DNA from 3 places in the Pseudomonas sp. A014 genome. Region 3 is predicted to be linked to each of the others. Evidence: predicted binding sites of a transcription regulator. Region 3 holds the regulator's gene; each other region holds the start of a gene.
What was found. Region 3 encodes FliA, which starts transcription of late flagellar genes. Its sites were predicted from a motif close to CTAAAGTTTNNNNNNNNNNNGCCGNTAA; they were not measured.
Positions count from the first base shown of each region.

Region 1: ACTYOL_RS03535 (methyl-accepting chemotaxis protein) is a predicted target of FliA. The motif match lies at 1,804-1,831, and genes of this name have one in related genera.
Region 2: ACTYOL_RS21920 (methyl-accepting chemotaxis protein) is a predicted target of FliA. The motif match lies at 1,714-1,741, and genes of this name have one in related genera.

Region 1 covers NZ_CP199001.1:739,629-742,903, forward strand. The annotation lists gene ACTYOL_RS03535 (methyl-accepting chemotaxis protein) at 1-1,719, opposite strand, end outside; gene ypfJ (KPN_02809 family neutral zinc metallopeptidase) at 1,909-2,775, opposite strand; gene pcaH (protocatechuate 3,4-dioxygenase subunit beta) at 3,018-3,275, shown strand, end outside.
Region 2 covers NZ_CP199001.1:4,710,209-4,713,483, forward strand. The annotation lists gene ACTYOL_RS21910 (inorganic phosphate transporter) at 1-162, shown strand, start outside; gene ACTYOL_RS21915 (helicase HerA-like domain-containing protein) at 221-1,696, opposite strand; gene ACTYOL_RS21920 (methyl-accepting chemotaxis protein) at 1,865-3,275, shown strand, end outside.
Region 3 covers NZ_CP199001.1:4,190,435-4,193,709, forward strand. The annotation lists gene ACTYOL_RS19435 (chemotaxis protein CheA) at 1-96, opposite strand, end outside; gene ACTYOL_RS19440 (protein phosphatase CheZ) at 109-897, opposite strand; gene ACTYOL_RS19445 (chemotaxis response regulator CheY) at 916-1,290, opposite strand; gene fliA (RNA polymerase sigma factor FliA) at 1,395-2,135, opposite strand; gene fleN (flagellar synthesis regulator FleN) at 2,132-2,965, opposite strand; gene flhF (flagellar biosynthesis protein FlhF) at 3,041-3,275, opposite strand, start outside.

The DNA of each region.
Region 1 (3,275 bases), 2.6 Mb from region 3:
GCCCGACACGGTACTGGTGATGTTCTCCAGCGACGCGCCGGCCTTGCGTGCCAGTTCCACGCTGCTGTCGGTCAGGGTGCGGCTGCCGAGCATGGCGTTGGCCACCTGCTGTGTGCCGTTCTGCAGGCTGGCGACCAGCTCTTCGATCTCTTCGGTGGACTTCTGCGTGCGCTGCGCCAGGCCACGCACTTCGTCGGCGACCACGGCGAACCCACGTCCCGCCTCACCGGCACGAGCCGCTTCGATGGCGGCATTGAGCGCCAACAGGTTGGTCTGCTCGGCCACCGACTTGATCACGTCCATGACACTGCCGATCTTCTGGCTTTCCTGTTGCAGCAGATTCATCGCTTCGGTGGAGCGGTTGACCTCGGCGGCCAGGCGCTCGATCTGGTTGATCGCCTCGCCCACCACTTTGTCACCGGCACGGGCTTCGCCGTCGGCGTTGGTTGCTGCAAGCGACGCCTGTTCGGCGTTGCGCGCGACTTCCTGCACGGTGGCGGCCATTTCGTGCATGGCGGTGGCGACCTGGTCGGTCTCGACCTTCTGGCTGTTGGCGCCGGCGCTGGTCTGCTCGGTCACCGCCGACAGCTCCTCGGCCGCACTGGCGATCTGGGTAACACCGTCACGGATGCCGCTGATGAGGTCGCGCAGGGTCGTACCCATGCGCGCAATGCCTTGCTGCAGCACGCCCAGTTCGTCGCGGCGGGTGACCTGCAGGTTGTGGGTCAGGTCGCCACCGGCGATCTTCTCCACCACGGCGAGGGTCTCGCGCAGCGGGCGGGTGATCTGGCGGGTGATGATCACGGCGGCGAGTACGCCGATGAGCAGGGCCAGCAGCGTCGCGCCGATCTGCAGGGTGCGGGCCTCGGCACTTTCGATGTCACGACGTTCGAGCTGGATCTTGTACAGGTCGTCGCTGAGCTTGACGATGTCGCCGCCCTGCACGGTCATTTCCTGGCGGGACACAGCGATCTGGGCTGTCGAGGCGCTGAGCTGGCGAACCGACTCGCCATAGGCACGCACTGCGCCTTCGAACTGCTCGATGGCAGCGCCATCGCTGGTCAGCTGGCGCTTGAGGCCGTCGATTTCGGTGAAGGTCTGCTGCAGTTGGCGCAGCACCGCTTGCTCGGCGACGTCGCTTGGCGCTGCCACATAGCTGCGTACGTCCAGGCGCAACTGGGTCAGCTGCTGGCGGGCCTTGCTGATTACCAGGTATTGCTGCAAGCGGGTCGCATCGCTTTCGTCACGGGCCAGGACATCCTTGCTGATCGTTTCGATCAACTGGATCGCCTTGGTCGCGTTCTGGTCGAGGGTTTCACGGGCCGCAAGGGTGATCTTGTAGCCTGCGCGCATCTTGTCGAGCGAGATGCGATAGTCGGCGATGATCTTGCCCAGCTCACGCAGCAGCTTGAGGTTCTCGGGGCTCTTGAAGGTGCTTTCCAGGTGCTGCTGCTGGGCGCTGAAGGTTTCCAGCTTCGCCAGCGTGTTGGCGGCGGCGGCGTCGTCGCCGTTGGCGATCATGTATTGCAGGCGCGCCACGCGCAGATTGGTCAGGTCAGTATTGAGGCGGGTAATGTCGCTCATCCAGTTGCTGCGATTGATGAGGCTCCCCAGGCTGGTCCAACTGGCCAGGGCCAGCAGGCCGGTCAATACCAGGACCAGGCCGAAGCCCAGCCCGAGTTTGAGGTTCACGCTCTTGTCGGCAAACCATCTGTTCATGCACGCTCTCCAGAAAATGTGTCTTGCAAAATCTCACGTCGCCGGGCGTTGTTCTTGTAGGGGCCAGCTGATGGGTCCACGGGGTTATCGGCCGAATCGGCTGCGGCTGAAACGTTTATCAGCAGAAAAATGACCCATTGGTCGTATTGCGTTCTGGAGAGGCTCTGCAACGCCCTTTGCAGCAGGGCGTTACAGGTTGCGTGCGTTGAAAGTATCGCAGCGGTTGAGATCGCCACTGCCGAAGCCAGCCTTGAACCAGCGTACCCGCTGCGCCGAGGTGCCATGGGTGAAGGAGTCGGGCACCACGCGCCCTTGACCCTGTTGCTGGAGGCGGTCGTCGCCGATGGCGTTGGCGGCGTTGAGTGCCTCTTCGACATCGCCGGGCTCCAGCCAGTTGAGACGTTTCTGAGCCTGGTAGGCCCAGACACCGGCCAGGCAGTCCGCCTGCAGTTCCTGGCGTACCAGCAGGCCATTGTCGCCCTCAAGGCGCTGGCCGCTGCGGCGTGCGGCATCGACCTTGGCCGAGACGCCGAGCAGGGTTTGTACGTGGTGGCCAATTTCGTGGGCGATCACGTAGGCCTGGGCGAAGCGGGTTTCCATTTCGCGGAAGAACGACATGTCCAGGTACACCCGCTGATCAGCCGGGCAATAGAAGGGGCCGACCGCCGAGGAGGCGAAGCCGCACGCGGAGTTGACCTGGCCGCTGAACAGCACCAGCTTGGGGTCGCGGTATTGCTTGCCGGCCTGGGCGAACAGGGCCTTCCAGGTATCTTCGGTGTCGCCCAGGATCGAGGCGACGAACTCGGCCTGTTGATCATTGGCCGGCGGTGCCTTGCCGCCAGCACCGCTGGGCGCTGCCTGCTGTTGCTCCATCTGGCCGGCGAGCTGGCCGAGGATCTGCAGCGGATCCTGGCCGGTGATCCAGCCGATGCCGATGATCAGCAGCACGGCACCCAGCCCCAGGCCCTTGCCACCGCCGAAGCGCATCCCGCCGCCACCGCCTTCGCCGCGTGCATCCACCACATTGTCGCTGCGTCGGCCTTTTCGCCAATCCATAGAAGTTCTCCGCTGTGAGGGTCGTGCCTGGTTGAAGGGCCGTGGGCTCTGCGCAGCCAGCACCGCAGTCCATCCAGAATAGTCCAGCGCTTCAGATCAGGTGGTCTGACGAAAAGTTGCATAACCAAATGGTTATGTCTGGCGCGCATGTTTTCAGTTTTCGCCCTGCGCGACCTGCCGGAAACTGCAAGTCCGCCTGCCACGCACAGGTGGTTCGAACAATTCCAAGAGAGGAAAACGGCATGCCCGCTCAGGACACCAGCCGCTTCGTGATCCGTGATCGCAACTGGCACCCCAAGGCCCTCACGCCTGATTACAAGACATCCATCGCCCGCTCGCCGCGCCAGGCGCTGGTGAGTATTGCCCAGTCGGTCAGCGAAAGCACCGGCCCTGATTTTTCCCACCTGCGCTTCGGCGAGCATGACCATGACCTGTTGCTGAACTTCAACAACGGTGGCCTGCCGATCGGTGAGCGCATCATCGTTGCCGGGCGGGTCGTC
Region 2 (3,275 bases), 520 kb from region 3:
CACGTACTGTCGTCGGGTGTTGCCGGGACCATGGTCGCCAACAAGAGCGGCCTGCAAGGCGGCACGGTGAAGACCATCCTGCTGGCCTGGGTACTGACCCTGCCAGCCTCGATGGGCCTGGCGGCTGGCCTGTTCTGGCTCGCCTCCAAAGCGATCGGCTGACACCTGCAGCATTGAAAAAGGCGCCCGCGACGGCGCCTTTTTCATGCCTTGGGGAAACTCAGCGCTTCTTGCCTCCCAGCAAAGATCCCATCAAGCCTCGCACCAGTTGCCTGCCCAACTGGTTGGCGGCCTGACGCACCGCCGACTTGATCGCCTGCCCTGCCGCACTCTGCAAGAATTCACCCGCCTTGTCGGCCAGGCTGTCTGCGTCAGCCTTGGGCTGAGGCGCCGGCTCCACCGGCTCGCCCTTGCGCTGGGTCAGCAGCTCATAGGCCGACTCACGGTCGATCGGTTTGTCATAACGTCCTGCCAGAGGCGATTGCGCGATCAGTGCACTGCGCTCCGCCGTGGTGAGCGGGCCGATCCGCGATTGCGGCGGCGCCACCAGCACGCGCTGGACGACCTCTGGTGTCCCCTTGTCCTGCAAGGTGCCCACCAACGCCTCGCCGATCCCCAGTTCGGTGAGCACCGTCAGGGTATCGAAGGCAGGATTGGGGCGAAAACCGTCGGCCACGGCCCTGAGCGACTTCTGCTCCTTGGCAGTGAAGGCCCGCAGCCCGTGCTGGATGCGCAAGCCCAGCTGCGCCAGCACGGCATCGGGCAGGTCGGCCGGGGACTGGGTAACGAAGTACACCCCCACACCCTTCGAACGGATAAGCCTCACCACCTGCTCCAGACGATCCTGCAGGGCCTTGGGTGTCCCGTTGAACAGCAGGTGCGCTTCGTCGAAGAACAGCGCAAGCACCGGCTTGTCGGCGTCGCCGCGCTCCGGCAGTTGCTCGAACAGCTCGGCCAGCAGCCACAGGAGGAAGGTCGCATAGACCTTTGGCGCCTCGTGCACCAGGCGGCTGGCGTCAAGCAGGTGGATGCGCCCGCGACCATCGCTATCGACCCGCAGCAGATCCTCCAGTTGCAGCGCCGGCTCACCGAACAACGCCTCGGCCCCCTGCTGTTCCAGCGTGGCCAGGCGCCGCTGCAAGGCTTGGGTCGAAGCGGTGGTCATCAGTGCGCTATCCTCGCCCAGCAGCTGCGGGTTGTCCTTCAGATGCCCAAGCAGCGCCTTGAGGTCTTTCAGGTCGAGCAGCAACAGCCCCTCGCGGTCGGCAACCTTGAACGCCGCATAGAGCGCCGCCTGCTGGCTGTCGGTCAGTTCAAGCAGGTTGCCCAGCAGCAACGGGCCCATTTCGCTGAGGGTAGTGCGCAACGGGTGACCACTCTGCCCGGGGATGTCCCAAAGGCTCACCGGGTAGGCCTTGGGCTGGTGGGCGAGCCACGGCATCCCGGCAATGCGTTCGGCCACCTTGCCCTGGGGCGAACCCGCCGCCCCCAGGCCACACAGGTCTCCTTTCACGTCTGCCGCGAACACCGCCACACCCGCGTCGCTGAACACCTCGGCCAGACGCTGCAGGGTCACGGTCTTGCCGGTGCCGGTCGCTCCGGCGACCAGTCCATGGCGGTTGGCCAAGCGCATGGCCTGGCTGACCGGCATGCCGTCTAGACCGGCACCTACAACGATTTGCGAAGAATCCGACATCTTATTTCATCCTCTTCTCAAGCTTTGCCTAAAAGCGGCCGATATGCAGAGGCGATATTGACCCGAAATACAGGACACAACCCACCAAGGCTCACCGGATTGTTGCACTGTTTTCTGCTGTGCTTCGTGCGAGCGACCCGATAAAACCTTAGCGGACCCGACGACGTCATGAACAAAAGCCTTCGTTTCAGCCACAAGATTCTCTTGGCGGCCTCTCTGATCGTGATACTGGCCTTTGCGCTGTTCACGTTGTACAACGACTATCTCCAGCGTAATGCCATTCGCGCCAATCTGGAGAGTTACCTGGCAGAAATGGGCCAGTCCACGTCCACCACGATCCGCAACCTGTTCGAAGGGCGGATCCGGCTGGTGGAAAACCTTGCGCAGAATATCGCTCAGCATCCGGCCGATGCCGAAACCCTGATGGGGCAACAGGCGCTGATCTCCAGTTTCCTCACGGTCTACCTGGGCAAGGTCGACGGCAGCTTCAGCGTGCGCCCCGACAGCAAGATGCCCGACGGCTACGACCCGCGCGTACGCCCCTGGTACAAGGACGGCATGGCCGCCAGCGGCCCCCTCCTCACCGAACCCTACATCGACATGACCACCAACAAGATGGTCATGGGCATCCTCGACAAGGTTTCCAGCGATGTCGGCGTGGTCGGCGGCGACCTGGCGCTGGACGGCCTGGTACAGATCATCAACTCGTTGAACTTCGGCGGCATGGGCTACGCGTTCCTGGTCAACGACCAGGGCAAGATCCTGGTGCACCCGGACAACGCCCTGGTGATGAAATCGCTGTCGGAGGCCTTCCCACAGAACACTCCGAAACTGTCCCGCGAGTTGACCGAGGTGCAGGTCGACGGCCAGGCGCGACTGCTCACCTTCACGCCCATCCAGGGCCTGCCTTCGGCCAACTGGTACATCGGCCTGTCGGTGGACAAGGACAAAGCCTTCAGCATGCTCAGCACCTTCCGTAACTCGGCGGTGATAGCCACGCTGGTGGCGGTGGTCATCATCATCGCCCTGCTCGGCCTGCTGATCCGCGTGCTGATGCAACCGCTGCACACCATGACCCGTGCCATGGAGGACATCGCCGAAGGTGAAGGCGACCTGACCAAGCGCCTGAACATCCATAACCATGACGAGTTCGGTGTGCTCGGCAGCGCATTCAACCGCTTCGTCGAACGGGTGCACAGCTCGATTCGCGAAGTCTCCTCGGCCACCGAGCAGGTCAACGAAGTGGCGCTGCGGGTGGTCAGCGCCTCCAACTCCTCGATGCTCAACTCGGACGAGCAGGCCAACCGCACCAACAGCGTCGCCGCCGCCATCAACGAGCTGGGCGCCGCGGCTCAGGAAATCGCTGGCAATGCCGCACAAGCCTCGCAACATGCCAGCTCTGCCCGATTGCTCGCCGAAGAAGGGCAGCAGGTGGTCGAGCACAATATCCAGGCGATGAACCGCCTGTCGGCGCTGATCGTCAGTTCCAGCGCGCATATCGAGGCCCTCAACGACAAGACCGTGAACATCGGCCAGATCCTCGAGGTCATCACCAGCATCTCCCAACAGACCAACCTGC
Region 3 (3,275 bases):
TTCCAGCTCGACCAGTTGCTCGGACAGTTGCTCGAGGATTTCGCCGGCTTCTACCAGGAAATCCTGAAGGATTTCTTCATCGGCGCCGAAGCTCATTAAACGTGCTCCCTAAAAACCCAGGCTGGACAGCAGATCGTCGACATCGTCCTGACCGGACACGACGTCTTCACGCTTATCGGCATGAATCTGCGGACCTTCACCCCGAGTTGGATGTTTTTCTTCATCTTTTTCAGCGCGCAATTGATCGTGGTCATGTTCGATGCCGGCAAAGCGGTCGACTTGACTTGCCATCAACACGAGCTTGAGCAGATTGCTTTCGACTTCGGTGACCAGCGCGGTCACCCGCTTGATCACCTGCCCGGTCAGGTCCTGATAGTCCTGAGCCAGGAGAATATCGTTGAGATGGCCGGCCACCTTGCGGTTACCTTCGGCGCTGTGCGTCAGGAAACTGTCGACGCGCTTGACCAGTTCACGAAATTCAGGCGCTGCCACCTCGCGGCGCATGAAGCGCTGCCAGTCGGCAGACAGGTTCTGGGCTTCGGATGCCAGATCGTTGAGCACAGGCGTGCTTTGCTCGACCAGGTCCATGGTGCGATTGGCCGCGTTCTCGGTCAGCCGGACCACGTAGGACAGCCGTTCGGTGGCGTCGGTGATCTGCGACACTTCCTCGGCCTGCGGCATGCGCGGATCGATCTGGAAACTGACGATAGCGCTGTGCAGCTCGCGAGTGAGCTTGCCCACTTCCTGATAAAGGCCGCGGTCGCGGGTCTGGTTGAGCTGGTGGATCAGCTGCACCGCCTCGCCGAACTGGCCGCGTTCCAGGCTTTGCACCAGTTGCTCGGCGTGCTTCTTCAGGGTCGACTCGAACTCCCCCAGAGAATCGTTTCTTGATTCCATAGCGCCCCCAGACATGGCTCAGCCGTTGACGCGTTCGAAGATCTTTTCGATCTTTTCTTTGAGTACCTGCGCGGTGAAAGGCTTGACCACATAGCCGTTGACCCCGGCCTGGGCCGCTTCGATGATCTGGTCGCGCTTGGCCTCGGCGGTCACCATCAGCACCGGCATGCCCTTGAGACGGTCGTGGGCGCGCACCTTGCGCAGCAGGTCGATGCCGGACATGCCAGGCATGTTCCAGTCGGTCACCAGGAAGTCGTAGTGACCGCTTTCGAGCATCGGCAGAGCCGTGGTGCCATCGTCGGCTTCGTCGGTGTTGGTGAAGCCCAGATCACGCAACAGGTTCTTGATGATCCGCCGCATCGTCGAGAAGTCGTCAACGATGAGGATTTTCATATCTTTGTTCAATTAGACCTCCAAGCAGTCTTAAACGCGCTCGTCTCACAAGCGCGCGCTCAATCAATTCGGCACCACGTAAAACGACTGCATCGAACCCGGGTTCACCGCGCTCGCCATTCACCCAACCGACTGCGCAGACGCGCCGCGCACTGGCTGTGCAACTGGCTGACACGCGATTCGCTGACCCCCAGCACTTCCCCGATTTCCTTGAGGTTCAACTCTTCGTCGTAGTACAGCGCCAGGACCAGGCGCTCGCGCTCCGGCAGGTTGGCGATCGCATCGGTCAGTGCAGCCTGGAAGCGTTCGTCTTCCAGGTCACGCGACGGCTCGACCTGGCCGCTGACACCGTCCTCGTGCAGCCCTTCGTGTTCGCCGTCCTGCAGCAGGTCGTCGAAACTGAACAGGCGGCTGCCCAAGGTATCGTTCAGAATCCCGTAATAATCGTCGAGACTCAATTGGAGTTCGGCAGCAACCTCGTGATCTTTAGCGTCACGACCGGTTCTTGCTTCGACGGCGCGAATCGCGTCACTGACCATGCGCGTGTTGCGGTGCACCGAACGCGGCGCCCAATCACCCTTGCGCACCTCGTCGAGCATGGCGCCACGGATGCGGATGCCGGCATAGGTCTCGAAACTCGCACCCTTGCTGGCGTCGTACTTGTTGGCCACTTCCAGCAGGCCGATCATGCCGGCCTGGATCAGGTCCTCGACCTGCACGTTGGCCGGCAGGCGTGCCAACAGGTGATAGGCAATCCGCTTGACCAGCGGGGCATAGCGCTCGACCAGCTCGTACTGAGCGTCCTTGGACGCCTTGCTGTACATCTTGAATCCGCTCGCGCTCATAGCACCGGCCCCGCACTGGTGGGCTGTACCAGGCGCTCGACGAAGAACTCCAGGTGCCCGCGCGGGTTGGCCGGCAGCGGCCAGCTGTCGACCTTCTGCGCAATGGCCTTGAACGCCAGGGCGCATTTGGAGCGCGGGAAGGCCTCGTACACTGCGCGCTGCTTCTGCACCGCCTTGCGCACGCATTCGTCGTAGGGCACGGCGCCCACGTACTGCAAGGCCACGTCGAGGAAACGGTCGGTGACCTTGGTCAGCTTGGCGAACAGGTTGCGTCCTTCCTGCGGGCTCTGCGCCATGTTGGCCAGGACGCGGAAACGATTCATGCCGTAATCGCGGTTGAGCAGCTTGATCAGGGCGTAGGCGTCGGTGATCGAGGTGGGCTCGTCGCACACCACCAACAACACTTCCTGCGCCGCGCGAACGAAACTGACCACCGAGTCACCGATACCTGCAGCGGTGTCGATCACCAATACATCGAGGTTGTCGCCGATCTCGCTGAACGCCTGGATCAGCCCGGCATGCTGGGCCGGCGCCAGGTGCACCATGCTCTGGGTACCCGAGGCCGCCGGCACGATGCGCACGCCGCCCGGCCCCTGCAACAGCACGTCGCGCAGCTCGCAGCGTCCTTCGATGACGTCGGCCAGGGTACGTTTGGGGGTCAACCCCAGCAGCACGTCGACGTTGGCCAGACCCAGGTCGGCGTCCAGCAGCATGACCCGGCGGCCGAGTTCAGCCAGCGCCAGGGACAGGTTCACTGAAACGTTGGTCTTGCCGACGCCACCTTTGCCACCGGTGACGGCGATCACCTGTACGGGATGCATGCTACCCATGTCTGTTCTTTACCTTGTCTCGCGTGGGACCTGCCCACTTGAAGGGCCGCTGTCGACCCCCTGCGCCGTTCATCTTCAACCCGCGCGCTTATCGGGATTGTGGTAGAGATCAGCGAACATGTCGGCCATGGCCTCTTCGCTGGGCTCTTCCTGCAACTGCACGCTGACCGCGCGGCTCACCAACTGATGCTTGCGCGGCAACTGCAGGTCGTCAGGAATGCGCGGACCATCGGTGAGATAGGCCACGGGCAGTTCGTGACTGATGGCCAGGCTCAGCACTTCGCCGAGGCTGCCCGTTTCATCGAGCTTG